One region of the Janthinobacterium sp. 1_2014MBL_MicDiv genome, then DNA from elsewhere that is predicted to be linked to it. Evidence: predicted binding sites of a transcription regulator. Region 1 holds the regulator's gene; the other holds the start of a gene.

Region 1 (15,022 bases):
TGGAACTGGCCCCTGCCCTGTCGCAGCGCCTGAACAACCAGATTTACTTCAAGCGCGAAGACATGCAAAGCGTGTTCAGCTTCAAGATTCGTGGCGCCTACAACAAGATGTCCAAGCTCAGCGAAGCGGAACGCAAGCGCGGCGTGATTTGCGCCTCGGCCGGCAACCATGCCCAGGGCGTGGCCCTGTCGGCCGCGCGCATGGGTTGCCGCGCCGTCATCGTCATGCCGACCACCACGCCGCTGGTGAAAGTCGAGGCCGTCAAAGGACGGGGCGGCGTGAACGTGGAAGTGGTGCTGCACGGCGAATCCTATACGGATGCCTACAACCACGCGCTGACCCTGGAAAAAGAACAGAAGCTGACCTTCGTGCACCCGTTCGACGATCCGGACGTGATCGCCGGCCAGGGCACGATCGGCATGGAAATCCTGCGCCAGCACGCCGGCCCCATCCACGCCATCTTCGCCCCCATCGGCGGCGGCGGCCTGATTGCCGGCATTGCCGCGTATGTAAAACAGATCCGTCCCGACATCAAGATCATCGGCGTGCAAAGCGTCGATTCGAACGCCATGGCCCGTTCGCTGAAGGCCGGCGAGCGCGTCACCCTGAACGACGTGGGCCTGTTTGCCGACGGCACGGCCGTGCGCCTGGCCGGCGAGGAAACCTTCCGCCTGGTGCAGGCCTATGTCGATGAAATCATCACGGTCGACACGGACGCCATCTGCGCCGCCATCAAGGATGTGTTTACGGATACGCGCTCGATCCTCGAACCGTCGGGCGCGCTGGCCGTGGCCGGCGCCAAGGCGTACGTGGAGCGGGCCAGCCTGTCGAAGCACCCGGTCAACCATGAAACCCTGATCACCATCGCCAGCGGCGCGAACATGAATTTCGACCGCCTGCGCTTTGTCGCGGAACGGGCGGAGCTGGGCGAATTCCGCGAAGCCGTGTTTGCCGTCACCATGCGCGAACAGCGGGGCAGTTTCAAGCGCTTCTGCTCGCTCATCGGCGCGCGCAACGTGACGGAATTTAACTACCGCATCAGCGACGAGAAGGAAGCGCACGTGTTTGTCGGCATCCAGATTGCCGACCGACATGAATCCGGCGTGCTGGCGAAGAAATTCGAAGAGCACGAATTCAAGACCCTGGACCTGACGCATGACGAGCTGGCCAAGTCGCATATCCGCCACCTGGTCGGCGGCAAGAGCCGGCTGGCGCAGGATGAGCTGCTGTACCGCTTCGAGTTCCCCGAGCGCCCCGGCGCACTCATGCGCTTCCTCGACAGCATGGCGCCGAACTGGAATATTTCCCTGTGTCATTACCGCAGCCAGGGCGGCGACGTGGGGCGCATCCTGATCGGCCTGCAAGTGCCGCCCGATGAAATGGGCGAATTTGCCCGTTTCCTCGATACCCTCGGCTACCGTTACTGGGATGAGAGCAGCAATCCCGTCTACAAACTGTTTTTAGGATAGATGGCGAATCGCCCCGGTATTTGCACCGGGGTGAAATAGGCTACCATGCGTGCTTGACTGAACTACGCCACACGACCATGACCACCACCAACGACCTCGCCGAACAATCGCCCCTGGGCAAAAGCTCCGCCTACCGCACCGATTACGCGCCGGAATTGCTGTTTCCCATTCCGCGCCAGGGCAAGCGCGACGAGCTGGCATTGCACGGCACGCTGCCATTCTTCGGCCTCGATATCTGGAATGCCTACGAACTGTCGTGGCTGAACCAGCGCGGCAAGCCGCAAGTGGCCATTGCCAAGGTCAGTGCGCCGGCCGATTCGCCCAACATCATCGAATCGAAGTCGTTCAAGCTGTACCTGAACTCGTTCAACCAGACCCGGCTCGAGAATCCGCAAGCGCTATTGACCCTGCTCAAGCAGGATCTGTCCAAAGGCTTTGGCGCCCCCGTGCAAGTGGAACTGACCTTGCAGGAAGATTTCGGCAAGCTGAAGATGGGCGAGTTCGACGGCGTGCTGCTGGACCGCCTGGACCTGGAAATCACGCAATACACGCCGTCGCCGCAGTTGCTGAAGGCGGCCCTGGACGAAGCGCCCGTGGAAGAAAAACTCGTCTCGCACCTGTTGAAATCGAATTGCCTGGTGACGGGCCAGCCGGACTGGGGCAGCGTGCAGATCGAGTACGCGGGACCGCAGATCGACCAGGAAAGCCTGCTGCGCTACCTGATCGGTTTCCGTGAACACAATGAATTTCACGAGCAATGCGTGGAGCGCATCTTTGTCGACATCTTGCGCCAGTGCAAGCCACAGAAACTGTCCGTGTACGCGCGCTATACGCGTCGTGGCGGACTCGACATTAATCCGTGGCGCAGCAACTACAGCACGGGCACCGTGCCGGGCAACCTGCGCAACGCGCGCCAGTAGCCTCACCCGTCCGCGCACAAACAATGCCGCAGGGAATACACGCTGTGTTTTAAAACAACGTTGCGGTCATACCCTGAGGCATCATAAAAGCGCTGAAAAGTCGGAAAATCGGCATTCAGCGACGGAAAAACCGGCGCGCCCCGTGTTTTTAATCAGGAAATAGCCGATACACCCCGATGTTATTTTTTTGCTAAAATGAGGGTGACATGGGCCGTAGCGCCCACTGCGCCCGCAGCGGGCGTATACTGTTGAGAATTGGCGTTACAGGCCGCGGAAACAGGCCTATAATTCGGCTCGCAAGCCCTCTGCGCATTGCACCATTTCATTGAGTGTCATGACTAATCTTAGCAAAATACTATCTCTCGAAAATGTCCTGTTGGATCTGGAAGTGTCCAGCAAAAAGCGCGCTTTCGAGCAAGCCGGCCTGATCTTCGAAAACAATTACGGCATCGCCCGCTCTACCGTCTCGGACAATCTGTTTGCCCGTGAACGCCTGGGTTCGACTGGCCTCGGTCATGGCGTGGCCGTGCCGCATGGCCGCATCAAGGGCATGAAGACGCTGAAAGCGCCACTGGGCGCCTTCGTGCGCCTGGCCGAGCCGATTCCGTTCGAGTCGCCCGATGGCAAGCCCGTCAATCTGCTGTTTTTCCTGCTGATTCCCGATCATGTCACCCAGCAACATCTGGAAATCCTGTCGGAAATCGCCGAAATGTTTTCCGACGACGCCTTCCGCACGGCCCTGGCCACGGATCCGGAACCGAAATCCGTGCATTCGCGCATCGTCAATTGGCAACCTAGTCTTCAAGCGGCGGGTTAAACTTCAGGTATTCCTCCACTCCTGAAGAAGACTGCCATGTTGCAAACGCCGCTGACGATACAACGCCTGTACGACGACAATCGTGAAAGTCTGCAACTGGGCTGGTTCGCCGGCTTCCCCGGCGGCGAACGCCTGATCTCGGGCGACGTCTCGTCGGCCGCCGACCAGGTGGGCCACTTGAACCTGATCCATCCGGGCCGCATCCAGGTCTTCGGCCACCAGGAAATCAATTACTACCAGCGCCTGAAGGTCAATACGCGCACCCACGTGATTGGCGAGCTGATCGCCGGCGGGCCGCCCGCGCTGATCATCGCGCAAGGACTGGAAACGCCACCCGACATCCTCGCCATCTGCGACGAGCAAAACATTCCCCTGTTCTCGACCCCGCTGCCGGCCGCGCAGGTGATCGACTTCCTGCGCGTCTACCTGTCGAAGAAGTTGGCGCAGCGCATCATCATGCATGGCGTGTTCATGGACGTGCTGGGCGTCGGCGTGCTGATCACGGGCGACTCGGGCCTGGGCAAGAGCGAACTGGGCCTGGAACTGATCTCGCGCAGCCATGGCCTGGTGGCCGACGACGCCGTCGAGTTCTCGCGCATCGCGCCGAACATGATCGAAGGCCGCTGCCCGCCCCTGCTGCAAAACCTGCTGGAAGTGCGGGGCCTGGGTTTGCTCGACATCAAGGCCATCTTTGGCGAAACGGCCGTGCGCCGCAAGATGCGCCTGAAACTGATCGTGCACCTCGTGCGCCGCAACGCGCTGGAAGAGGAAGTCGAGCGCCTGCCATTCCTGTTTCCCACGGAAGACGTGCTGGGCTTGCCCGTGCGTAAGGTCGTCATCCCCGTCGCCGCCGGCCGCAACATCGCCGTGCTGCTGGAAGCGGCCGTGCGCAATACCATCTTGCAACTGCGCGGCATCGACACCTTGCAGGAGTTCATGGAGCGGCAACGACTCGCCATGAGTGGCGATTAATGTTGCCAAGGAGTCCGCCCTTGCAAGGGCGAACCGTGACGCAGGCACGCAGCCATGCTGCGTCAGTTCCCTGCTGCACCAACGACTCGCCATGAGTGGCGATTAATGTTGCCAAGGAGTTCGCCCTGGCAAGGGCGAACCGTGACGCAGGCACGCAGCCATGCTGCGTCAGTTCCCTGCTGCACCAGCGACGCGCCATGAGTGGCGATGACTGCTGGAGGCAGACCCGTCGACAATAATTAAATGTAACCAATACTAAGACCCCAAATGCAATAATTTGTAAAGATAATTGCCTTCGAGGCAGAGGGCCGATCTTTATTGTATGATCGGCGTATGCATATTGTCCTTATTACCGGAATATCCGGCTCCGGCAAATCCGTGGCACTCAATGTGCTGGAAGATACCGGCTACTATTGTGTCGACAACCTGCCGCCGGCGCTGCTACCCAGCCTGGTGCAAACCCTGCTCGATGAAGGCGCGCCGCAACTGGCCGTGGCCGTCGATGCGCGCAGCGCCGAGTCGCTGACCAGCCTGCCGCACAATGTGGCGCTGCTGCGCGACCAGGGGCATGACGTGAAGGTCATGTTCCTGACAGCCACCACGCACTCGCTGGTGGCGCGCTTCTCGGAAACGCGGCGCAGCCATCCGCTGTCGCATGAACTGCGTCCGAACCAGAACCCGGCCAGCCGCCGCACCCTGATCGAATGCATCTCGGAAGAGCGCGAACGCCTGTCGGCCATCGAACAGCTGGGCCATGTGATCGACACCTCGGAACTGAGTGCCAACAAGCTGCGCGCCTGGATCAAGGATATCGTCGCCTCCGAACGGGCGCCGCTGACCCTGTTCTTCGAATCGTTCGCCTTCAAGCTGGGCGTGCCGCTCGATGCCGATTTCGTCTTCGACGTGCGGGCCCTGCCGAATCCCTATTACGACCTGGCCTTGCGCCCGCTCGACGGCCGCGACGCGCCCGTGATCGCCTTCCTCGATGCGCAACCGAGCGCACTCGAGCTGCTGGCCGACATACGCACCTTCATCGAGAAATGGCTGCCATCATTCAAATCCGACAACCGCAGCTACCTGACCGTGGCGCTCGGCTGCACGGGCGGCCAGCACCGCTCCGTGTACATGGCGGAACGGCTGGCGCAGTATTTCAGCCCGAATGAACGCGTCGTCCTGCGCCACCGCGAACGTAGCTAGAACTAGAACGCCAGGCGACCGCGCGTCGCTTGTATGTGGCCCTGTTAATTCAGATGGCAAAGCGGATGCGCTTGCGCCGGCCAGACCGGTGCAAAGAAGCGCGCCACCATGGCCGCATCGACCTCGTCCAGGCTGGCCGGCTGCCAGCGCGGTGCATTGTCCTTGTCGACCACCAGCGCGCGCACGCCTTCGAGCACCTCGCCATGCGCAAAATTGTGGCGCACCTGCGTGCGCTCCATGCGCAGGCAATCGGCCACGCCCAGGTGTGCGCCGCGCTGCAGTAATTCCAGGGTGACCGACATCATCAGCGGCGAGCGCAAACGCATTGCCGCCAGCGCCTTGGCCGCGAACGCACTGTCATCCTGCGCCAGCGATGCCATGATGGCCGCCACGGAAGCGGCACTGAAATGGCGGTCCAGCGCCGTGCGCGCGGCCGCCAGCACAGAGACGCCAGCCTGCGCCTGGAATGGCGCCGCCAGGGCCTTGATGGCCACCGGCAAGCCTTCACCGGGCGTCGACTCGAACAGGGCCGCCAGCGCCTCCATGGCCGTCTCCGGCAGATACACATCGGCCAGCCCTGTATACAGCGCATCGGCCGCGCCGATGGTCAGGCCCGTCAAGCCCAGGTACAGACCCAGCTGGCCAGGCAGGCGCGACAGGAAATAGCTGCCGCCCACATCGGGGAACAGGCCAATATTGACTTCTGGCATGGCCATGCGCGTGCGGCCCGTCACGATGCGCAAGCGGTTGCCGGGGCCGGCCTGCGCCACGCCCATGCCGCCGCCCATCACCACGCCATCCATCACGGCGATATACGGTTTCGGATAGAAATGGATTAAATGATTTAAAGCATATTCTTCTGTAAAGAAATCTTCCAGCAATGCACTGCCACCCTGCGGCGTGGCCCGGCCCGCATCGTAAAAGAAGCGGATGTCGCCGCCGGCGCACAGGGCTTTTTCGCTGCTCGAGCGTATCACCACGGCGTCCACCTGCGGATCGTCGCGCCAGGCCAGCAAGGCGGCACTCATGGTGCGCACCATCTCCAGCGACAGGGAATTCAAGGCTTTCGGGCGGTCGAGCACGATGTGCGCGGTGCGGTTGCGGATGGAGGTGTGGACGAAGTCGCTCATGGCAGGCAGGCAAGAAGTGAAAGTGCCAACATTCTAGCGCCTGCAGGAGCAACCTTGCGTTCGGCCAGGCGATCCGTGCGCAAGGGTGACGGGCGCAAAAAAGGGCGCAAGATGTGCGCCCTTAGTTGATCACAACTGCGAGAAGCGGGTGGCCTTAGACGGCGACGACGGCTTCATCCTCTGAGTTGTCTGGCAGATGCTTGATCGCCTCTTTACCGTGCCCTTGCACTTTGCTTTTGTATTTCATCACTTGCCGGTCCAGCTTGTCGATCAGGGTATCGATCGCGGCATACAGGTCTTGCGCCAGGCTTTCCACATAGACGGTCTTGCCACTCAGACGCAGGTTGACTTCGGCCTTTTGACGCTTTTCTTTCTCTTTGAGGTTGTCCACGGTCAGAATCACGGCGATATCGATAACGTGATCGAAATGACGTTTCACGCGCTCCAGCTTCGTTTGTACGTATTCACGAATGGCTGGTGTCACTTCGAGATGATGTCCGCTGATGGTGAGATTCATACACACTCCTAAAGATGATCGGGTTCGTGCGGTATCCATCGTATCCGGCCCGCAGAGGAACCGAAAAAACTACAAGCACTTACGCAGACTCACTGGCGGAATTTTCAACGCTTCCCGGTATTTGGCAACAGTACGTCGCGCAATCACCATGCCTTGTTCTCCCAGCATGTCCGCAATCTTACTGTCGGATAAAGGATTTTTAGGGTCTTCTGCTCCTGTCAGTTGCACGATCAATGCCCGTATCGCCGTCGATGACGCTTCGCCCCCCGCTTCGGTGGCGACGTGGCTACCAAAGAAATATTTCAACTCGAACATGCCGTGCGGGGTCAGCATGTACTTTTGAGTTGTTACCCGCGAGATAGTACTCTCGTGTAAACCCAGTGTATCAGCTATTTCACGGAGCACAAGGGGGCGCATGGCAACGGCCCCATGCGAGAAAAAGTTCTTTTGTCTTTCTACTATCGCCTGCGCCACGCGCAGGATCGTGTCGAAGCGCTGGCGCATATTCTTGATCAGCCACTTGGCTTCCTGCAACTGTGCACCCATGGCGCCTTCGCCCTTGCCCTGCTTGAGCAGGTTGGCATACATGGCATTGACGCGCAGGCGCGGCATGACGTCATTGTTCAGCGTCACCTGCCAGCCATTGCGCGCGCGCTTGACAACCACGTCCGGCACCACGTAGTCGGAAACGTCGGAAGCGAACACGGCGCCCGGGTGCGGATTGCACAGGCGAATCACGGTCTGCGCCTCGCGCAAGTCTTCGTCGTCGCAATCGAGGGCTTTTTTCAGCTTGTTGAAATCGCGCTGGGCAAACCAGGCCAGGTGCTTTTCCACGATGACGATGGCCATGCGGCGCGTCACCAGGGCGATATGCGGCAAACGCTTGATTTGCAGCGCCAGGCATTCGGAGGCGTTGCGCGCCCCCACGCCTGGCGGATCGAAGCTTTGCAGCAGCGCCAGTGCCGTGCGCAGCTCGTCGGCGTCGATGTCCAGCTCCGCCGGCAGGCGCGCCAGGATGTCGTCGAGCGACTCTTCCAGGTAGCCATTGTCGTCGAGGGCGTCGATGATCAGCTCGACCAGCGCGCGGTCGCGCAATTCGAGCACCGTCACGCGCATCTGCTCCATCAGGTGTTCGCGCAAGGTGCAGTGATGGGCTTCGAGTTGCGGACGGGCATCTTCGTCGTCGGGCGCCTTGCCACGGCTCGCTTCGCTCCAGTCGCTGTCGCCGCCATCCATGGCGGCCGGACTCTCGCCCGCCTCGCCGTCAAACCCATCCGCTTCGGCCGGCGCGGCGGGCGCCTCCTGGCTCGGTGGCTGGGGCGGTGCCTCGGCCGGCGCGGCCGTCGAACTCAAGGCGCCATCGGACAGCAGGCGCAACGAGCGGTCGAGCGGATCGTCGAGACGCTCGAGCAGGGGATTGTCCGTCAACAGCTGCTCTAGCTCCTGGTGCAATTCCAGGGTAGACAATTGCAACAGGCGTATCGATTGCTGCAACTGCGGCGTCAGTGCCAAGTGCTGCGAGGTGCGCAGCTGCAATGATTGTTTCATTGGCTCACATGCGGAAGTGTTCGCCCAGATAGACCCGGCGTACCGACTCGTTCGCGATGATGTCGTCGGGGCGTCCCGACGCCAGCACCGAGCCCTGGTTGATGATGTAGGCACGGTCGCAGATACCCAGCGTCTCGCGTACATTATGGTCGGTGATCAGCACACCGATATTGCGCTCCTTCAAGAAACGCACGATGCGCTGGATTTCGATCACGGCGATCGGGTCGACGCCGGCGAACGGTTCGTCGAGCAGCACGAAACGCGGGTCCGTGGCCAGCGCACGGGCGATTTCCACGCGGCGGCGCTCGCCGCCCGACAGCGACAGGGCCTGGTTCTCGCGCAGCTTTTCAATCTGCAAGTCGGCCAGCAATTTATCCAGGCGCTCCTCGATCTCGGCCTTCGTCAACGGACGGCCTTCGACGGTCTGGATTTCCAGCACGGCGCGGATATTGTCTTCCACCGTCAGCTTGCGGAAAACGGACGCTTCCTGCGGCAGATAGGACAGGCCCATCTGCGCGCGGCGGTGGATCGGCAGCCTGGAAATATCCACGCCGCTGATATCGATGGTACCGCCATCCGACGGCACCAGGCCGACGATCATGTAGAACGAGGTGGTCTTGCCGGCGCCGTTCGGCCCCAGCAGACCCACCACTTCACCGCATTCGACTTGCAGCGAAACATCATGCACGACTTGCCGCTTGCCATAGGTCTTTTGCAGCCCGCGGACGATCAGGGTACTGCCGCAACGTGTATTTTCCATTATTTCTTTCCTGGCGCGGGCGCCGCCGGCGCTTTCTCCGCCGCGGGTGCCTTGGTCTTCGGCTGGATCACCATGCGCACGCTACCGGCGCCCGGGGCGCTGGTGCCGCTGTCACTGTTTTCCATCTTGAACACTTCGTTGCGGCTGTCATATGAAATGAAGGCGCCATTGGCCACATCGGTGATTTTCGTGCCTTCCAGGCGCGTCAGCTTGGCCTTGGAAAACAGTTTCACCACTTCCGTCTTGTTATCGTATTCCACGCGCTCCGCTTCGCCTTCGACCCACAGGTCGCCCGCGCCATCGCGCTTCTGGCGGAAGGTGGCCAGCTTGCCCGGATCGGCCCAGAAGGTGATGAACTGGTAGCCTTGCGGGTCTTCCGTGATCAGGGCCCGCCCCGCCTTCATGGTCAAGGTGCCCTTCACCAGCACCACGTCGCCCGTCAGAGTACGGACTTGCTTGATGTCATCCATCTGGCCGCGCTGGGCCGTGATGACGGCTTCCTTCTCGGAATCGGCCTTCTCGGCATGCGCCGCACCCATCACGCCCAGCGAGCAGACGGTCGACAATAGAGTCAACAGCAAGATGTTCTTCATATTATGGTTTCCTTGTTTCATTCTGTCAGTGTGCCGCCGCGGCCGGGCGCGGTTTCGGCGGGAGGACGATGCGCAGCGCCTGCTGCACTTCCACCACACCGGTGGCGTTATTGGCTTTCATGCCCACGCCGGTCACGTGGGAGACCCCCATCAGCATGTCGACCGGCACGTCCGTTTCCATGCGCTCTTCATCGGGGAACACCGTCAGTGCTTCCGTCTTGAGCGTCAGGTTCTGCGCCTTGGGACTGGCCACGCGGTCGATCACGACCTTGCGGTGCAGCTGCAATCGGGTATTGCCCTCGTCGATATGCGCCAGCTCCGCGTTCATGTTCATCGGCGGCATGCCGGGCGTCAGCTTGCGCACGAAAGGCTGGTCGATATCGGATGAATCATCGGCCGGGTAATGCGTGAGCTTGGTGCCGGATACGATATAGCTGGGCTTGCCAGTCAAATCCATGCGCACCAGGCTGAAATTGGTGATGAAATAGTCGGGTTCGTCCAGGTGCTTGCTGGCCGTGATATCCTGGCCATTCTTGTTCATCACTTCGAGCAGCCAAAAGCTGCCCAGCGCGAACACGACCGCTCCCAGCACGGTAAAAATCATGCGCCAGCGATGGGCGCCTCCTGGCTTACGCATATTGCTTCACTCTTTCAAATGTTACTGGCGGCAAGGCTCGCGCCTCACTCCAGGAACGGCGCCATGACGCGCGCATAGTTGTCCTGTGCACGCAGCAGGAATTCGCAAATCTCGCGCACGGCGCCACGGCCGCCGCCGGCCTGCGTCACGTGGTGCGCCAGGCCCTGCACTTCCGGGCGTCCGCCCGGCACGCTGACGGCAAAACCGACGCGCTTGAGGATGGGTGCATCGATGACGTCGTCGCCGATATAGCCGCATTGTTCTTCCGTCAAGCCCGTCAGCGCCAGCAATTCGCGAAACGGCGTCAGCTTGTCGTGGCCGCCCTGATGCACATGGGTAATACCCAAATCTTGCGCGCGGCGCGCCGTGATGGCCGAGCGGCGCGCGCTGATGATGGCCGTCTGCACGCCCGATTCCTGCAGCAGCTTGATGCCCAGGCCATCATACACATTAAACGTCTTCATCATTTCGCCGTCCGGGCCGAAATGCAGGCTGCCGTCGGTGAGCACGCCATCGACGTCAAAGATCATCAGTTTGACCTTGGCCGCACGCGCCAGGTTGTCCGCCACGCTCTCCATCAGATCACCTTCGCTTGTGTCAGGTCATGAATATGCAGTGCGCCGACCAGTTTGCCATCGGCGTCGACCACCAGCATCTGGTTGATGCGGTACTGCTCCATCACGGCCACGGCATCGACGGCCAGGCGCTCGGGCGCGATGCTGCGCGGCTGCGCATGCATGACGTCGCGGATCGCCACTTTCGTGAAATCCTGCACGCGCTCGAACATGCGGCGCAAGTCGCCGTCGGTAAACACGCCCACGGGGCGGTTGTCCGCGTCGACGACAGCCGTCATGCCCATGCCCTTCTTCGTCATTTCCTCTAGCGCCTGCAGCAACGATGCTTGCACGGCGACTTTCGGCACCTGCTCGCCGCTGCGCATGACGTCATGCACGTGCGTCAGCAGACGGCGGCCCAGGGCGCCGCCCGGGTGCGAGCGGGCGAAATCTTCTTCCTTGAAGCCGCGCAAATCCAGCAGCGCCACAGCCAGCGCATCGCCCAGGGCCAGGGTGACGGTGGTGCTGGCCGTCGGCGCCAGGTTCAGCGGACAGGCTTCTTTCTCAACAGAAATATCCAGATGCACATCGGCCAGCTGGGCCAGGCTCGAATTCGGCTTGCCCGTCATGGCGATCAGCACGCCGCCCATGCGCTTGACGACCGGCATGATGGCCATCAGTTCGGACGATTCGCCCGAGTACGATATGGCAATAAACGCATCGTCCGAGGTGACCATGCCCAGGTCGCCATGGGCCGCTTCGGCCGGATGCACGAACATGGCCGGCGTGCCGGTGGAAGCGAGGGTGGCGGCAATCTTGCGCGCGATATGGCCCGACTTGCCGATGCCCGAGACGACGACACGCCCCTTGCATTCTAGCAACATTGCCACCGCGCGGCCCACACTGTCGTCCGTGGCCAGGCGCGCATGCAGCGCAACGATGGCGTCGGACTCGATCTGCAGGGTGGTGCGCGCCAGCGCCACGGCGCGCTCGGTGGTCGCCTGCATGTCAATTCGATCAAAAGCTTTCAGCATTGTTTTTTCATGGGTTACACTCATGCCCAAAGTATAAACGAATTAGGAAAGCAAAAAACTTGCCAGTCACAACAAACAACGATTTCCACTGAGCTTCCCGGGCAACCCATGTTTTCCTCGCTTGAACTGACCCTGATGTTACTCGGCAGCGCCGTACTGGGCGTGGTCGCTTTCAGAATGTTGCATTTGCCGCCCATGCTGGGCTACCTGGCGGTCGGCATCGTCATCGGCCCCCATGCGCTGGGCCTGGCGGCGGAAAACGAAGCGAGCCATACGCTGGCCGAGTTCGGCGTCGTCTTCCTGATGTTTTCCATCGGACTGGAATTTTCGCTACCCAAGTTTCTCGCCATGCGGCGCATCGTCTTCGGCCTCGGCATGGCGCAAGTGGTCACCACCATCGTCGCCACCGTCGTCTTCGGCTGGTTCGTCGCCCGCTACCTGTCCGCCTACATCCACCTGAGCTGGCAAGCCGCATTCGCCCTGGGCGGCGCGCTGGCCATGTCGTCGACGGCCATCGTCTCGAAAATGCTCACGGAACGGCTGGAACTGGAAAGCGAACACGGCCGCAAGATCATCGGCATCCTGCTGTTCCAGGACCTGGCCGTCGTGCCTTTGCTGATCCTCATCCCCGCCCTGACGCGCGATTCGGACAACCTGGCCGAAACCCTGGCCTGGGCCGGCGGCAAGGCGCTGGTCGTGCTGATCTTGCTGCTGTTCATCGGCCAGAAGATGGTGCGCGGCTGGCTGACCATCGTCGCCAAGCGCCGCTCGCAAGAGCTGTTCATGCTCAACCTGCTCCTGATCACGCTCGGTGCGGCCTGGATTACGGAACGGGCCGGGCTGTCGCTGGCCCTGGGCGCCTTCGTGGCCGGCATGCTCATTTCCGAGACGGAATTCAAGCACCAGGTGGAAGAGGATATCAAGCCATTCCGCGACGTGCTGCTGGGCCTGTTCTTCATCACCGTCGGCATGCTGCTCAATATCCGCGTCGTGCTCGACAACTGGTGGCTGGTGCTGCTCTTGCTGTGCGGCCCCGTGCTGCTGAAGTTTGCCCTGATCGCGGGCCTGGCCCGGCTGTTCGGCTCGTCGACGGGCGTTTCGCTGCGCACGGGCCTGGCGCTGGCGCAGGCGGGCGAATTCGGCTTCGTCCTGCTGAACCTGGCCGGCGGCATCAAGCTGATGGACCCCTTCGTCGTGCAGGTGGTGCTGGCGTCGATGGTGCTGTCGATGCTGGTGGCGCCCTTCCTCATCGCCAAGTCGGACGCCATCGTCATGAAACTGGCGGCCAACGACTGGATGATGCAGTCGCTGGCGCTGACCAGGATCGCCACGCGCACCATGGCGTCGCAAAAACATGTGCTGATCGCCGGCTTCGGGCGCAGCGGGCAAAGCCTGGCCACCCTGCTGGCGGAAGAAAAGATCGAATACCACGCGCTGGACCTGGACCCGGAACGGGTGCAGGAGGCGCAGCTGGCGGGCGCCCACGTATCGTATGGCGACGCGGGCCGGCGCGAAAGCCTGGTGGCGGCCGGCATCTACCGCGCCAGCGCCGTCGTGATCACGTATGCCAACACACCGTCGGCGCTCAAATTATTGCATTTGCTCAATGAGCTGGCGCCCACCTTGCCCGTCATCGTGCGCAGCCACGACGACAGCGACCTCGACCAGCTGAAAAAGGCGGGCGCGGCCGAAGTGGTGCCGGAATTGATGGAAGGCAGCCTGATGCTGGCCTCGCACGCCTTGATCATGATGGGCGTGCCGCTGCGCCGCGTCGTGCACCGCGTGCAGGCGGCGCGCGAAGAGCGCTATGCGTCGCTGCGCGGCTATTTCCACGGCACCAGCGACGCCGGCGACGATGCCGAGCTGGAACGCCTGCACACGGTCACCGTCAGCGACGGCGCCCAGTGCGTGGGCTTGCCCCTGAGCACGATCGACGTGGCCGCCTGCGGCGCCTTTGTGACGGCCATCCGCCGCGGCCGCGGCCGCCTTGAAGTCACGCCCGAGACCCAGCTGGCCATCGGCGACGTGGTGGTGCTGCGCGGCACAGCCGACGCCGTAGCCAAAGCAGAAACATTGCTACTGAAATAATTATTCGCCCTGCGCCTGCCAGCTGACGACACGGTTGCGTCCACCGGCCTTGGCCTGGTACAGGGCCTGGTCCGCGTGCGCCACCAGTTGCTGCGCCACGGCTTCGATGGCTAGCAGCGCCGCGTCCGCCTCGAGGCTGGCCACGCCGATCGACACGCTGACCCACGTTTGCGCGCTGCCCGGCAAGTCGAACATGGTGTCGGCGATGCTGGCGCGGATGCGCTCGGCCACGAAAGTGGCGCTATCGAGGTCGGCATCGATCAGCAGCACGACGAATTCCTCGCCGCCGAAGCGTCCCAGCGCATCGGAGCGGCGCAATTCCTTGCGGATGCGCGTGGCCACTTCGCGCAGCACCTCATCGCCGCCCTGGTGGCCATGCGTGTCATTGACCAGCTTGAAGTGGTCGATGTCGATATACATACATGAAATACAATAATTCTGGCGCCGCGCGCGGGCGATTTCCTCCAGCAGGCGGCGGTCGATATAGCGCCGGTTGTAGACGCCCGTCAGCGAATCGGTCAGGCCGATGTATTTCAGCATTTCATTGCTGATCACGTTTTCCAGGCAAATGGCGATGATGGATGCCATGTGCTTGATGAAGTCCGTGCCCAGCGCGGGCGTAAAACGCGTCACGTCGCTGCTGGCCAGGTTCAGGCTGCCGATCAGGCGCTTGTTGCGCAGCAAGGGCACCAGCGCCACGCTGCGCAAGGGAACGCTGATTTCAGGAAAGCGCGGGCCATGCACGGCCGCGTCGAACGCCCCCAGCAGCGGCATGGGCGGCAGGGC
Region 2 (15,022 bases), 490 kb from region 1:
TTCAGGTCGATGCTGCTGGCCCAGGTGATTTTCTTGACAAACGGAAACGCGTTCTGCAGTTTGCCCGTGCTGGCGTCGATCACATAGAAAAAGCCGTTGCGGTCGGCCTTGCCACCGTAGCGCTTGCCATCCATGTCGAAGGTGACGAACTCGTTGGCGCCATCAAAATCCCAGGCATCGTTGGGCGTGTTCTGATACGCCCACTTGATCTGGCCCGTCTTGACGTCGAGCGCCACGGTGGAGGACGAATACAGATTGTCGCCGGGGCGCAAATGGCTGTTCCATGGCGCCGGATTGCCTGTGCCGAAGTACGCCAGCTTGGTTTGCGGATCGTAGGTGCCACCCATCCATGTCGAGGCGCCGCCCGTTTTCCACAACTCGCCCGGCCACGTCTTGTTCGCCGTGCCGGAAATGCCATTGTCGCTGGCCTTGCCATCCTTGTCGTAGCGGTGGCCCATATGGCCTTCCACCGTGGGACGGCTCCACACCAGGTCGCCCGTCATGGGGTTGCGCGCTTCGACCCGGCCCACGATGCCGAACTCGCCACCCGACACGCCCGTCAGCAGCAAGCCTTCGGCGATCAGGGGCGCGGCCGTCATCGAGTAACCGGCCGCATAATCGTCGACCTTTTCCTTCCAGACGATCTTGCCCGTGTTCTGGTCCAGCGCCACCAGGTAGGCGTCGAGCGTGCCGAAGATCACCAGGTTGCCGAACAGGGCCGCGCCGCGGTTGACCACGTCGCAGCAGGGCATGATGCCGTCCGGCAAGCGGTGTTCGTACTTCCACAGCTTGGCGCCGGTTTTCAAGTCGATGGCAAAGATGCGCGAATACGAAGCCGTGACGAACATCTTGCCGTTGTGAATCAATGGCTGCGATTCCTGGCCGCGCTGCTTTTCGCCGCCAAACGAGAACGACCAGGCCGGTACCAGCTTGGCCACGGTCTTGTCATTGATTTGCGTCAACGGTGAATAGCGCTGCCCCTGCGTACCCATGCCAAACGACAAGATACTCGCTGGATTCTTCGCCGTGCTGTCGAGCATGGCACTGGTGACATTGCCGACGTCGACCGCCTGGGCCAACGACGCCAGGGATGCCAAACCCACACTGACGACTACCCCCATGATTTTTTTCTGCACAATCATCTCCCTCTGTTATTAGTATGTGTATGTTTCAAGTGCTGCCGTGTTCACGCGGCTGGGCATGCAGCAAGGCGCACTCTTCATCGGTAAACAGGCGCGAACGCGTCAGGAAGCGCTTGCCCGTACCGTTGTCGAGTGAAAACATGCCGCCATTGCCATCGACCACGTCGATAATCAACTGGGTATGCTCCCAGTATGCAAATTGCTCGAGTCCCATGTAGAACGGCGTGCCATTCAGATTGCCGAGATAGATATCGGTGTCGCTGATATCGAACTCGCCCAGCGCGTAGCACATGGGCGTGCTGCCGTCGCAGCAGCCGCCCGACTGAAAAAACATCAACGGGCCGTGACGCTCGCGCAACCTGTCCATCATCTCCAGCGCCGCATCGGTGGCGACCACCCTGGCAATTGCTGCACTCATGGCATCCTTTCTGCGCGCCGCTCCTGGCTAAGGGCGCGGCGCCTGTTGCCGGTTTAGAAGAAGCCCAGCGCTTTCGGGCTATAGCTCACCAGCAAGTTCTTCGTTTGCTGGTAGTGGTCGAGCATCATCTTGTGGTTTTCGCGGCCGATACCCGATTGCTTGTAGCCACCGAACGCGGCATGGGCCGGGTACAGGTGATAGCAATTCGTCCATACGCGGCCCGCCTGGATGGCGCGGCCCACGCGGAAGGCGCGCGAACCGTCACGCGTCCACAGGCCGGCACCGAGGCCGTACAGGGTGTCGTTGGCGATCGCCAAGGCTTCAGCCTCATCCTTGAAGGTCGTGACGGACACGACGGGACCAAAAATCTCTTCCTGGAAGATGCGCATCTTGTTGTTGCCCTTGAATACGGTTGGACGCACGTAATAGCCGCCCTCGAGATCGCCCGCCTGCGTGTTGCGCTCGCCGCCGGCCAGCACCTCGGCGCCTTCCTGGCGGCCGATATCGAGGTAGGACAGGATTTTTTCCAGCTGTTCCTGCGACGCCTGGGCGCCGATCATGGTGGCCGTATCGAGCGGATTGCCCTGCTTGATGGCGGCCACGCGCTTCAGGGCCCGTTCGATGAATTTCTCGTAGATCGATTCCTGGATCAGTACGCGCGATGGGCAGGTGCACACTTCGCCTTGATTCAGCGCAAACATCGTGAAGCCTTCCAGGCACTTGTCGAAATAGTCATCATCGGCATCCATCACGTCTTCAAAGAAGATGTTCGGCGACTTGCCGCCCAATTCCAGGGTGACGGGAATCAGGTTTTGCGCCGCGTAACCCATGATCAGACGGCCCGTGCCCGTTTCGCCCGTAAACGCGATCTTGGCGATGCGCTTGCTCGACGCCAGCGGCTTGCCCGCTTCCAGGCCGAAACCATTGATGATGTTCAACACGCCCGGCGGCAGCAGGTCGCCGATCAGCTCGATCAAGACCATGATGGAAGCCGGCGTCTGTTCGGCCGGTTTCAGCACCACGCAATTGCCGGCGGCCAGGGCCGGCGCCAGTTTCCACACGGCCATCAGGATCGGGAAATTCCAGGGGATGATCTGGCCCACGACGCCCAGCGGCTCGTGGTAGTGATAGGCATAGGTTTCCGCATCGATTTGCGCGACGGAGCCTTCCTGGGCGCGGATGCAGCCGGCGAAGTAGCGGAAATGGTCGATGGCCAGCGGAATATCGGCATTCATCGTTTCGCGGATGGGCTTGCCGTTGTCGATGGTTTCCGCCGTGGCGATCAGGCTGAGGTTTTGCTCGATGCGGTCGGCGATCCGGTTCAGGATATTGGCGCGCTCGGCAGGCGACGTCTTGCCCCAGGCTTCCTTGGCGGCATGGGCGGCGTCCAGCGCCAGCTCGACGTCTTCCGTCGTGGAGCGGGCAATTTCGCAAAACGGCAAGCCCGTGATCGGCGTAATGTTGGGAAAGTATTCACCTTTGACGGGGGCCACGAACTTGCCGCCAATGTAGTTATCGTAACGTTGCTTGAAAGGGTTGGCGACGCCCAGTTTGCTGATGTCTGCGAGATTCATGTCGTCCTCTATCGGTTTGTAGAATTGGAATATTGCTGCTTAAGTCAAACGTCCTGGTACAGATGGGGTGAGTACACGCAGTCCTCCGCAAATGCCGTGCCAGCTCGCCACCCCACTACAAACTTAGCGGGTTTTACTGCTGTTACAAGGGAGCGGCGTCAATATCGGCGCATTGATTCCCGTCAGGTGCGGGCAGCCTGGCCACGGCGCAGCGTTTGCGTTTTTGAACAAGGCGCCAATACCCTGCTCCAATCCGCACCAGCCTGGCCATTTGCGGGCTCGAGTCCGCGTCCGCTGCACAATGGAACAGGTGTGCCAGACTGGAACAGCTGTGCCTAGCGAATCACCACGCCCCACGGTAATTCGCCCACGGCAATATCGGCCACCTTGCGCGCGCTGGCCGTGTCGATGACAGACACGCTGTTCGAGCGGCCATTGGCCACGTACAGCTTGGCGCCGTCGGGCGTGATGGCCATATTCCACGGACGCTTGCCGACGGGGATAGTCGCCGTCACCTTGTTGCTCCTCGTATCGATGACCATTACCGTGCCGTCGATACCGTTCGACACATACAGCTGCTTGCCGCCGGGATGGACGACGATGCCATTCGCATTCTTGCCAGCGGGAATAGTGGCGATGGCCTTGCGCTGCATCATGTCGATTACGTACACGCCATTGACCAGCTCGCACGCCACGTAGGCGCGGGTGGAATCGGGGCTGAAGCCGATGCCGCGCGGGCGCAGGCCCACGGCAATGGAAGCCACCTGGCGGCGTTGCGCCACATCAATGACGTCGACTTGCTCGGCCTCTTCCGCACCGACCAGCAGCCAGCGCCCGTCCGGGCTGAAGACGGCGTGTTCCGGGTTACGTCCTTGCACCTTGATATCCGCGAGCAAGTCGCCCGTATGGCCATCGATCAGCGCCACGCTATTGTTTTCCTCGACGGCCACGGCGACATGGCTGCCGTCGAGGGATGCGCTGACGCCTTCGGGCGACTTGCCCAGCGCCACACTGCGCATGGGCGTGCCAGCCGCGTTATCGATCAACAACAAGGCGCTGCTGGCCGCGTCCGTGACAAACAATTGCCGGCCGCCGGGATCAGCGGCGATGCCGCGCGGACGCTTGCCCGCCGCAATCTGGCGTACCACCAGGTCGGTAGCCGTGTCGATCACGCTCAGGGTGCCCGATTTTTCATTGGGAACATAGGCAAAAGGAGCGGCCTGGACCGCCATGCTGGCCAACACAGGCAGCAGCCAGCAAACCCGGAGCAAGCGTAAGAAGAAGTTGGGCATAATCACCTTTTCAATGAAAAACACAGGAAAAGCGCGCGGGAGCGGCGCAGGTGACAATTGCTGTATGCAAACGCCGTGCCACTGGCAGGCGTATAATTTCAGCCCACCAATGGAGACATGGCAGGCATATTGCTTGATAAAACTATGCAGACCTGTACCGCGCACGCGGTCAAGCAGGCTTTTATTCACATTGGAGAATCCGCATGCAGCATCGTTTCCGCCTGAACACCATCGCCAGCCTGTTTGTCGCCGGCAGCGCCACCTTCGCCCCCCACGCTTTCGCCACCGAGGCGGCAGACCTGGCTGGCGGGCAACTGATGGACACGGTGGTCATCAGCGGCAGCCGCATCGCCCATCCCAGCCAGGAAGTACCAGCCTCCATCGACGTGGTCGACAGCGCCCGCATCCAGGATGGACAAATCCGCGTCAACGCCTCGGAAGCGCTGGCTGCCGTACCGGGCCTGGTCGTGCAGAATCGCCAGAACTACGCACAAGACTTGCAGATCTCGTCGCGCGGCTTCGGCGCCCGCTCGGCCTTCGGCGTGCGCGGCGTCAAGCTGATCAGCGATGGCATTCCTGCCAGCATGCCCGACGGCCAGGGCCAGGCCGCCACCTTCAACCTCGATACGGCCGAGCGCATCGAAGTGCTGCGCGGACCGTTTTCTGCCATCTACGGTAACCACTCGGGCGGCGTGATCCAGCTGTTTTCCAAGGATGGGCAAAAGCCCCCATCCGTCGAACTGAATGTGACGGGCGGCAGCGATGGCACCAGCAAGGTCGATGTCTCGACGCAAGGCCAGGCGGGCGCCATCGGCTACGTGCTCGACGGCTCGCGCTTCCGCACGGATGGCTTCCGCGACCACAGCGCCGCCACGCGCGAACAGGCGTTCGGCAAGATCACCGTCAAGCCCACCGCGGACAGCAAGCTGACCATCGTCGCCAATAGCCTGCATCAAGGCAACACGCAAGACCCGCTGGGCGCCACCTGGACCACGTTTGCCCGCGACCCGCGCGCCGGCGAAATCGACGCGAGCGACACGCAAAACCCGAAACGCACCCTGGCCGAGCGCTACAACACGCGCAAGAGCATCGACCACCAACAGATCGGCGCCACCTACGAACAGTCGTTCGGCGACGACCGTCTGCATGTGATGGTGTATGGCGGCAACCGCGACGTGATCCAATACCAGGCATTTACCAAGGGTTTTCAGGCGCCAGCGAGCCACTCAGGCGGCGTGGTCGACTTCCAGCGCCAGTTCTACGGCATCGACACCAACTGGCTGCATGTGAACCAGCTGGCCGGTGGCAAACTGAGCACCACCATCGGCATCGACTATGGCCGCTCCAGCGATGACCGCACCGGCTATGAAAATTTCATCGGCAACACGTTTGGCGTGAAGGGCAAGCTGCGCCGCGACGAGCAGGATGTCGTCTCCAGCCTCGATCCGTATATCCAGACGGAATGGCAAAGCGGTCCATGGCTGCTCAGCGCAGGTTTGCGCTATAGCAAAATGAAAGTTTCGGTCAACGACCATTTCCTCAGCAATGGCAACGATAGCGGCAGCCTGGACTTCAGCCATACGACGCCAGTGCTGGGCCTGCTCTACAAGCTGACGCCGAACGTCAACGTGTACGCCAGCGCCGCGCGCGGCTTCGAGGCGCCCACCCTGAACGAACTGTTTTACTCGGGCACGGGCGCCGGTTTCAATTTCAATTTAAAACCAGCCACCAGCACCAACCTGGAAGCGGGCGTCAAGGCCAGGGTCGCCAACAATACGCATGTGAACGCGGCCTTGTTCCAGATCAAGACCAACGACGAACTGGTAGTGGACAGTTCCAGCGGCGGGCGCACCAGCTACCGCAATGGCGGCAAAACCTTACGCCAAGGTATGGAAGTGTCGCTCGATTCCAGCCTGCCGTATGGCTTCACGACGAAGGTGGCGCTGACCAGCCTGCATGCCGTGTATGACCAGGCCTTCGGCGCCGTTAGCGAAGGCAGCCGCTTGCCAGGCGTTCCCAGCGCCAATCTGTTCGCGGAACTGGCCTGGAAAGATACGCTCGACCGCTTCGGCGCGGCGCTGGAAAGCGTCGCCAGCAACCAGGTGTATGCGGAAGACAGCAACAGCGAAAAACCGGCGCCCGGCTACACGGTGTTCAATGCGCGGTTCAATGCCAAGCAAAGCATGGGCAACTGGCGCTTCAAGGAATTTGCCCGCCTGAACAATCTGTTTGACAAGACCTACGTGGGTTCCGTCATCGTCGGCGATAGCAACAAGCGCTACTATGAAGCGGCGCCGGGGCGCAATTGGTTGCTGGGTGTCAGCGCCCAATACACTTTTTAAGTACACCTGAAAAAAAGTCCATGAGCGCTGCATTGCCTGGTCGTACTGTTCGTACTGCCTGTGGCAATGCGCCTTGCCCTGAACAGTGTTCAGGCGTTCTGATGATAAAAAAGCCCGCGCATCGTCCGATGCGCGGGCTTTTCAACTGGAGCGCGAGACTTCAGGGCCGCGCTTCCTTCACCCCATGTTTCTCGAAAATGGCTTTCAATTCGCCGCTGGCAGCCATCTCGTTCATGGCCGCCAGCAGCAGCTTGCCCACGTCCAGTTGCTGCCGGCTGACGGCCAGGCCCACGGCCCAGCCGGCACGCGGCAAGCGGGCGAACGCCACTTCGTTCACGGCGAAGGCCGGATCGCTTTTCAGCACGGACTCGATTTCCGAGCGATTCGCCAGCACGGCATCGAGCTGCCCCGCCTGCAATTGCTGCAAGGCTTCGGCGGCCGTGTCGAAGATGCGCACGTCGTCGCGGTACTTGCCATCGTCTTCGCCCAGCATCAGCATGGCCGCGATCGATACCTTTTCCACGCCGATGCGCTTGCCGGCCAGCGAGGCGACGCCATCGAACTGCGGCACGGCTTGCGTGCGGCGTGCCAGGCGCACGGTTTCCACGTAATACGGCGCAAAGATCTCGACCTTGTCGTTGTCGGCCATCAGTTTTTTATCGACCGGCACGTGCAGCATCACGTCGGCTGGACCGTAACCGAGGTAATGCCCCTTCCACACCATATTGCGCAAATCGTCATTCAGGTTTTCGCCGGCGGGAAATGGCAGCAGACTCAGCTTGAGTCCCAGCTTTTTCGCCAGCGCTTCGGCAATGTCGATATCGATGCCCGCGCCCTTGTCGGAAAACGGGGCGAATTCGCTATACACGGCCACCTTCAGGCTGCCCGACTGTTGCACTTTCTGCCAGTCGGCGCGTACCGGCGCGGCCGCGCACAGGGCCAGGCAAGCGAGCGCAATCATCGCGCGCGCGCGCCGGAGTTGGAATGAACGCATGGGATTCCTTCGTGATCAGTTCGACTCGCGGCGGGTTTCCAGGTAGGTCTTGATGGCCCACATGGCTTCCTGGTTGAACACGCCCTCAAACGGCGGCATGTACACGGCGCCGTTGCGCACTTTGCCATGGCGTATGGTCGCCAGGTAATAATTGTCCGTTTCCTTGTAACACGCTTGTTTCTTTGTCTCATTCTTGATGCTGAAACAATCGCGGTCCAGCTGGCGCAAGTCCGGCGCGATGCCGCCCGAGATGGCTTCGATGCCGTGGCAGCGCGCGCAATTCTGGTTGTAGGCCGAGGTGCCCACAGTCAAGGCCAGCTTGTTGCCCCGGTACGGATTCTGCTCCAGCCACTTGTCGCCCACCTTGGGCAAGCCCGTGGTGTCGACGCCTTGCGGCGTGACATTGCCATGCGCATAGGCATCGGGCAAGGTCAGCAGGGAAGTGAGGGCGACAGCGCCGGCAGCCGCCACGCCGAGCAGGGTAGGAATGGAATAGGTCATGCTGGTCTCCTTGGTTTTTTTGGTCAATAACCAGGAAGAGCAAATGCCATGCCATGCGCGCACGCCCCGCGGCAGGCGAACCATGTCTCAATTTGGAACAGCTGCAACACGCGCCTGTGTCACCGCGCGCGTCAGGCGGCGGCAACCGTGCAGATGCTGGCCCGCTCCTGCTGCTCGAAAGTGATACGCACAGGCAAGAACCTGGCGATCACCTCGGCATTCGTCAATGCATGCTGCGACACCTTGCTGCAGCTAAACGTGCCGCCGCCGGCCAGCGCCATCGGCAGCAAGAGCTGGTCGGCCAGGTGTTCGCCCACGGCCGCGTCCGACTTGCAATAGGCGCGCACTTCGTTCAACAGGCGCTTGGCCACCGATTCCGCCAGCAACGATTTTTCGCCAAAGGAAGCAAAGACTTCCGTCACGTGTTCATGCTCGAGTGTCAGCAACAGGACATTGCCCGGCCCCTGCTCCGCCGGCAAGCCGACGATGCGCAGCTGCTTGCCGCTCCAGCCCATGCCGCTGGCGACACGCTCGAGCTCGCGCTGCGCCACATTCACGTGCACGCCCGCCACCACGCTTTCCGCAAATCCGGCCTGCCGTTCGCCGCGCTGCAGCAATGCAATGGGCTTCAAACGGGCGCAAGGCTGCACGGTGGCAATCACTTCGCCGCCGCCGGCCGGATAAAAACCATAGCGCCCCAGCGCGATATCGATGTCGGCGCCCATCTGCGCCATGGCCCGGCCATACGCGCGCTGCAAGAAATGCACGGGCGGCGCCATGGGATTATGCGTGCCGCCACTGATGCGCACAGTCGAGGGCGCATCCGCATGCAGCAGCGCCGGCAGCAAGGTTTGCAGTACCAGGGTGCAACTACCGGCGCTGCCGATGGCGAAACGGTAATCGCCGCCACGCAGGGTGCCCGGCACGAACTCCAGGCTGGATGCGCCCAGCGCAACCGGTGTCATGCGCGCGCCGCAAATGGCGGCTGCAGCCTGTACCGCCACCAGATGCTGGCGCAGCAAACCGGGCTTGGCCCGGCCCGCGCGGATATTGATCAACCGAAATGGCTGGCCCGTGATCATGGACAGGCTCAGCGCCGAGCGCAAAATCTGCCCGCCGCCTTCGCCTTGTGCTCCATCTATTTCTATCATCTCTGCTTTCTTTATTGTTTAACCTTTGACGCAGACGACCTGCTTCAGGATATGCACGACATCGACCAGCTCGCGCTGCGCCAGCATCACCGCATCGATATCCTTGTAGGCCATCGGGATCTCGTCGATCACGTTCTCATCCTTGCGACATTCGACGCCTTGCGTAGCGCGGATCTGGTCGTCGAGGCTGAAGCGCCGCTTCGCTTCCGTGCGGCTCATCGTGCGTCCCGCACCGTGGCTGCAGCTATGGAAGCTCTCCGCGTTGCCTTTGCCGCGCACGATAAAGCTCTTCGCGCCCATGGACCCGGGAATGATCCCCAGTTCCCCCGCGCGGGCCGATACGGCACCCTTGCGCGTGACCAGCACATCCTTGCCGAAGTGGTGCTCCTTCTGCACATAGTTATGGTGGCAATTGACGGCCTCCACATGCGTCTGGAACGGTTTATGGATGACCGTGCGCACGGCCGCGATCAAGTTCTGCATCATCACTTCACGGTTATTGCGCGCGAAACGCTGGGCCCAGCCCACCGCCTCCACATAATCGTCGTAATGCTGCGTTCCCTCTGCCAGGTAGGCCAGGTCCTGGTCGGGCAGGTTGATGAAATGGGTGCGCATATCTTGCTTGGCCAGTTCGATGAAATGGGTGCCGATGGCATTGCCCACACCACGCGAACCCGAATGCAGCATGAACCACACGGCTCCCTGCTCGTCGAGGCACACTTCGACGAAGTGGTTACCGCTGCCCAGGGTACCCAGGTGGCGGTAGTTATTCGTATTTTTCAGCTTTGGCGTTTTCAGGCAGATGGCATCGAATTCGTCTTTCAGCTGCAGCCAGGCGGCGTCGACCACCGATGGCGGGTTCTGCCACGAACCTTCGTCGCGGCCACGGTAGCCGCGCGTCTTCGGCGACATCCCGTGCGGAATGGCGCGCTCGATGGCGCTGCGCAGCGGCCCAAGATTATCGGGCAAGTCATTCGCCGTCAGCGTAGTCTTCGCCGCCATCATGCCGCAACCGATATCCACGCCGACGGCCGCCGGAATCACGGCGCCGAGGGTGGGAATCACGCTGCCGATGGTCGATCCTTTACCCAGGTGGACGTCCGGCATGACGGCGATGTGCTTGTAAATGAATGGCAAGGTCGCCGTATTGCGCAATTGTTTTTTAGCCGCTTCTTCGACAGGCACGCCACGCGTCCACATTTTGACGGGACGGCTGCCTTCGGTATGCAGGACTTCGTATTCTTCATTCTTCATCAGTGTTCTCTTTTTCTATTTTATATGGGGGTGATGACAAGGGTTGGTGAAATTTTCAGCCGACGTATCGGCCCTGGATGTAATTCCACCGGCATTCATCAGTACAACAACCCGACCAGGGATGACAGGATTTTCTGGCGGCGCACTGCGCGCGCCAGGCCGGTCTGACTCGGCTATCGATGTAATCCTGCCGGCATTCGGGGTACGACGGCGCATGACAAGGTTGAACAGGACGTCTTTAATGTAGTCTTGTCCGCATTCCTGCGCTTTACTTCACGCGCTACTTCAACAACCTGCAGCGATATCGATGGCGGCGATTTCTCCCACCCAGTGCTCTGGATCCAGCTGGCCGGCGGCAAAGGCGGCGATGATCTTGAAGACATCGTCGGAAAAACCGCCGATATTCAGAATATCTTCACGCTCCATCGCCTGCGTCGTGGCGTGCGGCGAAATATCGATGCACACCAGCCTGGCCTGCGGATTGCGCTGCTTGAAGACATTCCACTGTCCCAGCGTCGCCGTGGCGCCGCTGCGTTTGGCGTCGATCCAGGATTCGTTATCGGACACATAAATCACCAGGTCGGCCAGCTCCTGCTTGCTGTTCATGCGCAGCAGCGGCGCGCTGCAACTGGTGCCGCCGCCACCGATAGCCGCCAGCCTGGCCGCATTCTCCATCACGCTATCGTGCGCATCGAGCCGGCACGTCACCACGCTGTGCTCGAACGGCAGCACCATGGCGTCCGGATTCTTGCGCAGCATGGCCGCCGCCACCAGCGCCGCCACGTCGATGCAGCGCACGTTCGAGGTGGCGCTACCGCGAAAACCGCTGACGGGCGACGACATCGAGCCGGAAACATCGGGGCACACCACCACCTTGCCGGCGATCCGCGGCACGTTCAGCAGCGACGTTTCCAGCGCCTGCTCCAGCGCATCGCGGATGACCGTTGGCACGTTCTCGCCAGCCGCCATGTACGCCGACATCAGCTGGTATGGAAACACCCGCGCTTGTGCAATCGATGCCGGATCGCGCAGCCTGGCCGCGATCAGCTCCGGCATGCCTTCAATTGCGTACACGCCATGGCGCGCAAAGGTGTTCAAGTTCATGCGCACCATCTGCCAGCCGCCCTGGCGGGCGATCTGCGCCCAGTCCTGCGCCCCCAAGGGCAGCGCCGTCAGCATCTGGAACGGCACGTCCGGTATCGTTTGTGCCGGATCAAGCTTGTATGTCTCGAATGCTGCTAATACCGGCGGCAAGTCTGCGGCGATGTATTCCCTGCCGATCAGCCAGGCAAAGAATGCCGCGCGCCAGGCGTCCTTCGGTTTCGGATGCACCATCTTCACGACGTCGGCCAGCGAAGGGCTGTTGCCCACGGCGGCGGCCAGCAGGGCCTGTTCCGAGGCGCTATTCAACCATGCCTGCACCAGCTTTTTCGGACGCGATCCCAGCGACTTGCGGCCAACGGCGCCCGAGCGCATGATCTGCACGAAGTTGCGCAGCATTTTGCCGTTGTTGATCACGCGCTGGAAGGCCGGCGCAAATTCCGCGGCGCCCTGGCCAGCCAGCACGGCCACCAGCAAGGCAGGCATATCCTTCATATACCCCCGCTCGCGGCAGTACACGGCCGTTTGCGCAATGAAGGACGGCTCGACGGCCTTGCACAGTTCCAGCACCGTCGCCAGCTGCGCCTCGGCGCTGGCATAAAACGTCGCGTTCAGGCAGCCGGTGGCCGCATATTGCGCCAGCTGATGCCGGGGCGTCAGTGCATAGGCTGGTGTACCTTCGGCATTGCGCGCCAGGGCCGCAGGCAGCGGCTGCGATTGTTGCATGCTCTTGAATAACTGGGCGTTGGCCATTTTCGTTCCTCTTCTTCTCTTTACGTTTATCTCGGTGTTATCCCTTCTATTGCAAGCGCCGTGCCAGCTTTTTCTCCTTCGCGTGAATCTTCTATAAATCATTGATTTTATTGAGAAATATTTTTTAATCGAGAAATCAACAAAAGATAGTGGCCGTCAAAAAAATCATATACAATTATCTTTTAAGATAAATATTTATCCAATTTATGCAAGCAAAACGCACCGTTGTCATCGGTTTTCTCGGCACACAGCTCGATAGTGGCAGGGGTGCCGCGCGCTGGGAAAAGTGGCGGCCCAGCATCGCCTTGACGCAGCACGAAGACCAGATCATCGACCGCTTCGAGCTGCTGTACGCGGGCAGCCAGTTTGACAACCTGGTGCGCCAGGTGTCGCAGGATGTCGCCAGCGTCTCGCCTGAAACGCAGCTGATCGCCCATGAGTTGCCCATCAGCGATGCCTGGGATTTCGAAAACGTGTATGGCGCCCTCTACGATTTCGCCCACACCTACCCCTTCGACCCCGACAAGGAAGACTATTGGATCCACATCACCACCGGCAGCCACGTGGCGCAAATCTGCATGTTTTTGATGACGGAAGCGCGCTATTTCCCCGGACGCCTGCTGCAAACCTCGCCGCCAAAGCGCCAAGCCATCGGCAATCCCGGCAGCTATGCATTGATCGACCTCGATCTGTCGCGCTACGACCAGATTGCCCAGCGTTTTACGCGCGCGCAGGCCGCAGGCGTGGCGTTCCTGAAGTCGGGCATCGCCACGCGCAATGCCAAGTTCAACGCCATGATCGATGAAATCGAGCGCGTCGCCATCAAGTCCAGGGCGCCCATGCTGCTGATGGGGCCGACCGGCGCCGGCAAATCCTTCCTCGCGCGCCGCGTGTACGAACTGAAAAAGTCGCGCCACCAGATCGACGGCAAATTCATCGACCTCAATTGCGCCACCTTGCATGGGGACGGCGCCGCTTCCACCCTGTTCGGCCATATCAAGGGGTCATTCACGGGCGCGGGTTCGGATCGTCTAGGTTTACTGCGCAGTGCGCACAAGGGCTTGCTGTTTCTCGATGAAATCGGCGAACTCGGACTCGATGAGCAGGCAATGTTGCTGAAAGCCATAGAAGAAAGGCGCTTCTTTCCCGTCGGTGCAGATACGGAAGTGCAAAGCGACTTCCAGCTGATCGCCGGGACCAATCGCGACCTGGGCAAGGAAGTGGCGGCCGGCCGCTTCCGCGAAGACCTGTATGCACGCATCAACCTGTGGACCTACGAATTACCCGGCCTGGCGCAGCGGCAGGAAGACATCGAGCCAAACCTGGAATACCTGCTGGCGCAATACGGCGCCGAGACAGGCGAGCGCGTGCGCTTCAACAAGGAGGCCCGTGAGCGCTTCATGCGCTTCGCCACCTCGCCATCGGCCCGCTGGAACGGCAATTTCCGCGATTTGTCGGCCGCCGTCACGCGCCTGGCCACCTTGTCGGAGGCGGGCCGTATCACGGACAAGGTCGTCGATGAGGAAACGGCGCGCCTGGGTCGCCTGTGGCAGCATCACGGTGAACAACAGGGGAATGACGTCGTGGATCTGGCAGATATCATGGGAGCGGATGCGGCCGCGCAACTCGACCTGTTCGATGCGCTGCAGCTGCAGGCCGTGATCAAGATCTGCCGGCAATCGCACAATATGTCCGATGCGGGCCGCAAACTATATGCGATGTCGCGCGAAGCGAAAGCCAGGCCGAACGATGCAGACCGCCTCAAGAAATTCCTGGCCCGCTTTGCCCTCAGCTGGGATAAAGTATCCTCAGGCAACTAAGAGAAGAGAACGATGATTCCAGAAGATATACGAGTAGAAATCATGCGCCGCCTGGCGGCCGTGGAAGAAAAAGAAGGTGTGCGGATCTTGATGGCGATTGAATCGGGTAGCCGGGCCTGGGGGTTTGCCTCGCCGAACAGCGATTTCGATGTGCGCTTTATTTATGCGCGCCAGCAGGACTGGTATCTGAGCGTCGACCTGGAAGACAAGCGCGACGTGATCGAATACCCTATCGTCGACGATATCGACCTGAATGGCTGGGATGTACGCAAGGCACTGCAGCTTTTTTGGCGTTCCAATCCTGCCGTCATCGAATGGGTACAGTCGCCGATTCAATACATGGAAAAGGGCGCTTTCAGGACTGGCATCCAGGCCTTGCTCAATTCCGTCTACACGCTGGAAAAGGGGATTTATCACTATCGCAGCATGGCCAAGACAAATTACCGCGGCTACCTGATGGCGGACATGGTGCCCTTGAAGAAGTATTTTTACGTCCTGCGCCCATTGCTGGCCACGCGCTGGATAGAAACCTATCGCACAGCGCCGCCTATCGAGTTCTCTGCCTTGCTGCACCTGCTCCCCAAGGAAGAGGGCTTATTAGAAGAAATTCATCTCCTTCTCGAGCGCAAAAAGGTCGCACTGGAAAAAGAACTGGCCCCGCGCATCGACAAGCTCAACGT

What was found. The regulator sigma-54, encoded in region 1, starts transcription at its own class of promoters, with help from an activator protein. The targets are predictions, from matches to a motif close to TGGCANGNAANCTGCTTT.
Region 2: the regulator sigma-54 is predicted to act here: its motif matches at 4,490-4,507, upstream of YQ44_RS22240 (beta-propeller fold lactonase family protein).

The regions. Positions count from the first base shown of each region.
Region 1 is NZ_CP011319.1:5,651,258-5,666,279, forward strand. It holds gene ilvA (threonine ammonia-lyase, biosynthetic) at 1-1,469, shown strand, start outside; gene queF (NADPH-dependent 7-cyano-7-deazaguanine reductase QueF) at 1,547-2,389, shown strand; gene YQ44_RS24480 (PTS sugar transporter subunit IIA) at 2,724-3,206, shown strand; gene hprK (HPr(Ser) kinase/phosphatase) at 3,243-4,178, shown strand; gene rapZ (RNase adapter RapZ) at 4,512-5,375, shown strand; gene YQ44_RS24495 (enoyl-CoA hydratase/isomerase family protein) at 5,420-6,505, opposite strand; gene hpf (ribosome hibernation-promoting factor, HPF/YfiA family) at 6,660-7,022, opposite strand; gene YQ44_RS24505 (RNA polymerase factor sigma-54) at 7,092-8,570, opposite strand; gene lptB (LPS export ABC transporter ATP-binding protein) at 8,575-9,330, opposite strand; gene lptA (lipopolysaccharide transport periplasmic protein LptA) at 9,330-9,923, opposite strand; gene lptC (LPS export ABC transporter periplasmic protein LptC) at 9,949-10,560, opposite strand; gene YQ44_RS24525 (KdsC family phosphatase) at 10,605-11,138, opposite strand; gene YQ44_RS24530 (KpsF/GutQ family sugar-phosphate isomerase) at 11,138-12,148, opposite strand; gene YQ44_RS24535 (monovalent cation:proton antiporter family protein) at 12,257-14,236, shown strand; gene YQ44_RS24540 (GGDEF domain-containing protein) at 14,237-15,022, opposite strand, start outside.
Region 2 is NZ_CP011319.1:5,161,046-5,176,067, forward strand. It holds gene YQ44_RS22225 (methanol/ethanol family PQQ-dependent dehydrogenase) at 1-1,121, opposite strand, end outside; gene YQ44_RS22230 (DUF779 domain-containing protein) at 1,171-1,560, opposite strand; gene adh (aldehyde dehydrogenase) at 1,614-3,134, opposite strand; gene YQ44_RS22240 (beta-propeller fold lactonase family protein) at 3,470-4,366, opposite strand; gene YQ44_RS22245 (TonB-dependent receptor family protein) at 4,630-6,768, shown strand; gene YQ44_RS22250 (substrate-binding periplasmic protein) at 6,929-7,762, opposite strand; gene pedF (cytochrome c-550 PedF) at 7,778-8,263, opposite strand; gene rtcA (RNA 3'-terminal phosphate cyclase) at 8,395-9,414, opposite strand; gene YQ44_RS22265 (RtcB family protein) at 9,433-10,668, opposite strand; gene YQ44_RS22270 (vWA domain-containing protein) at 10,954-12,522, opposite strand; gene rtcR (RNA repair transcriptional activator RtcR) at 12,729-14,342, shown strand; gene YQ44_RS22280 (nucleotidyltransferase domain-containing protein) at 14,355-15,022, shown strand, end outside.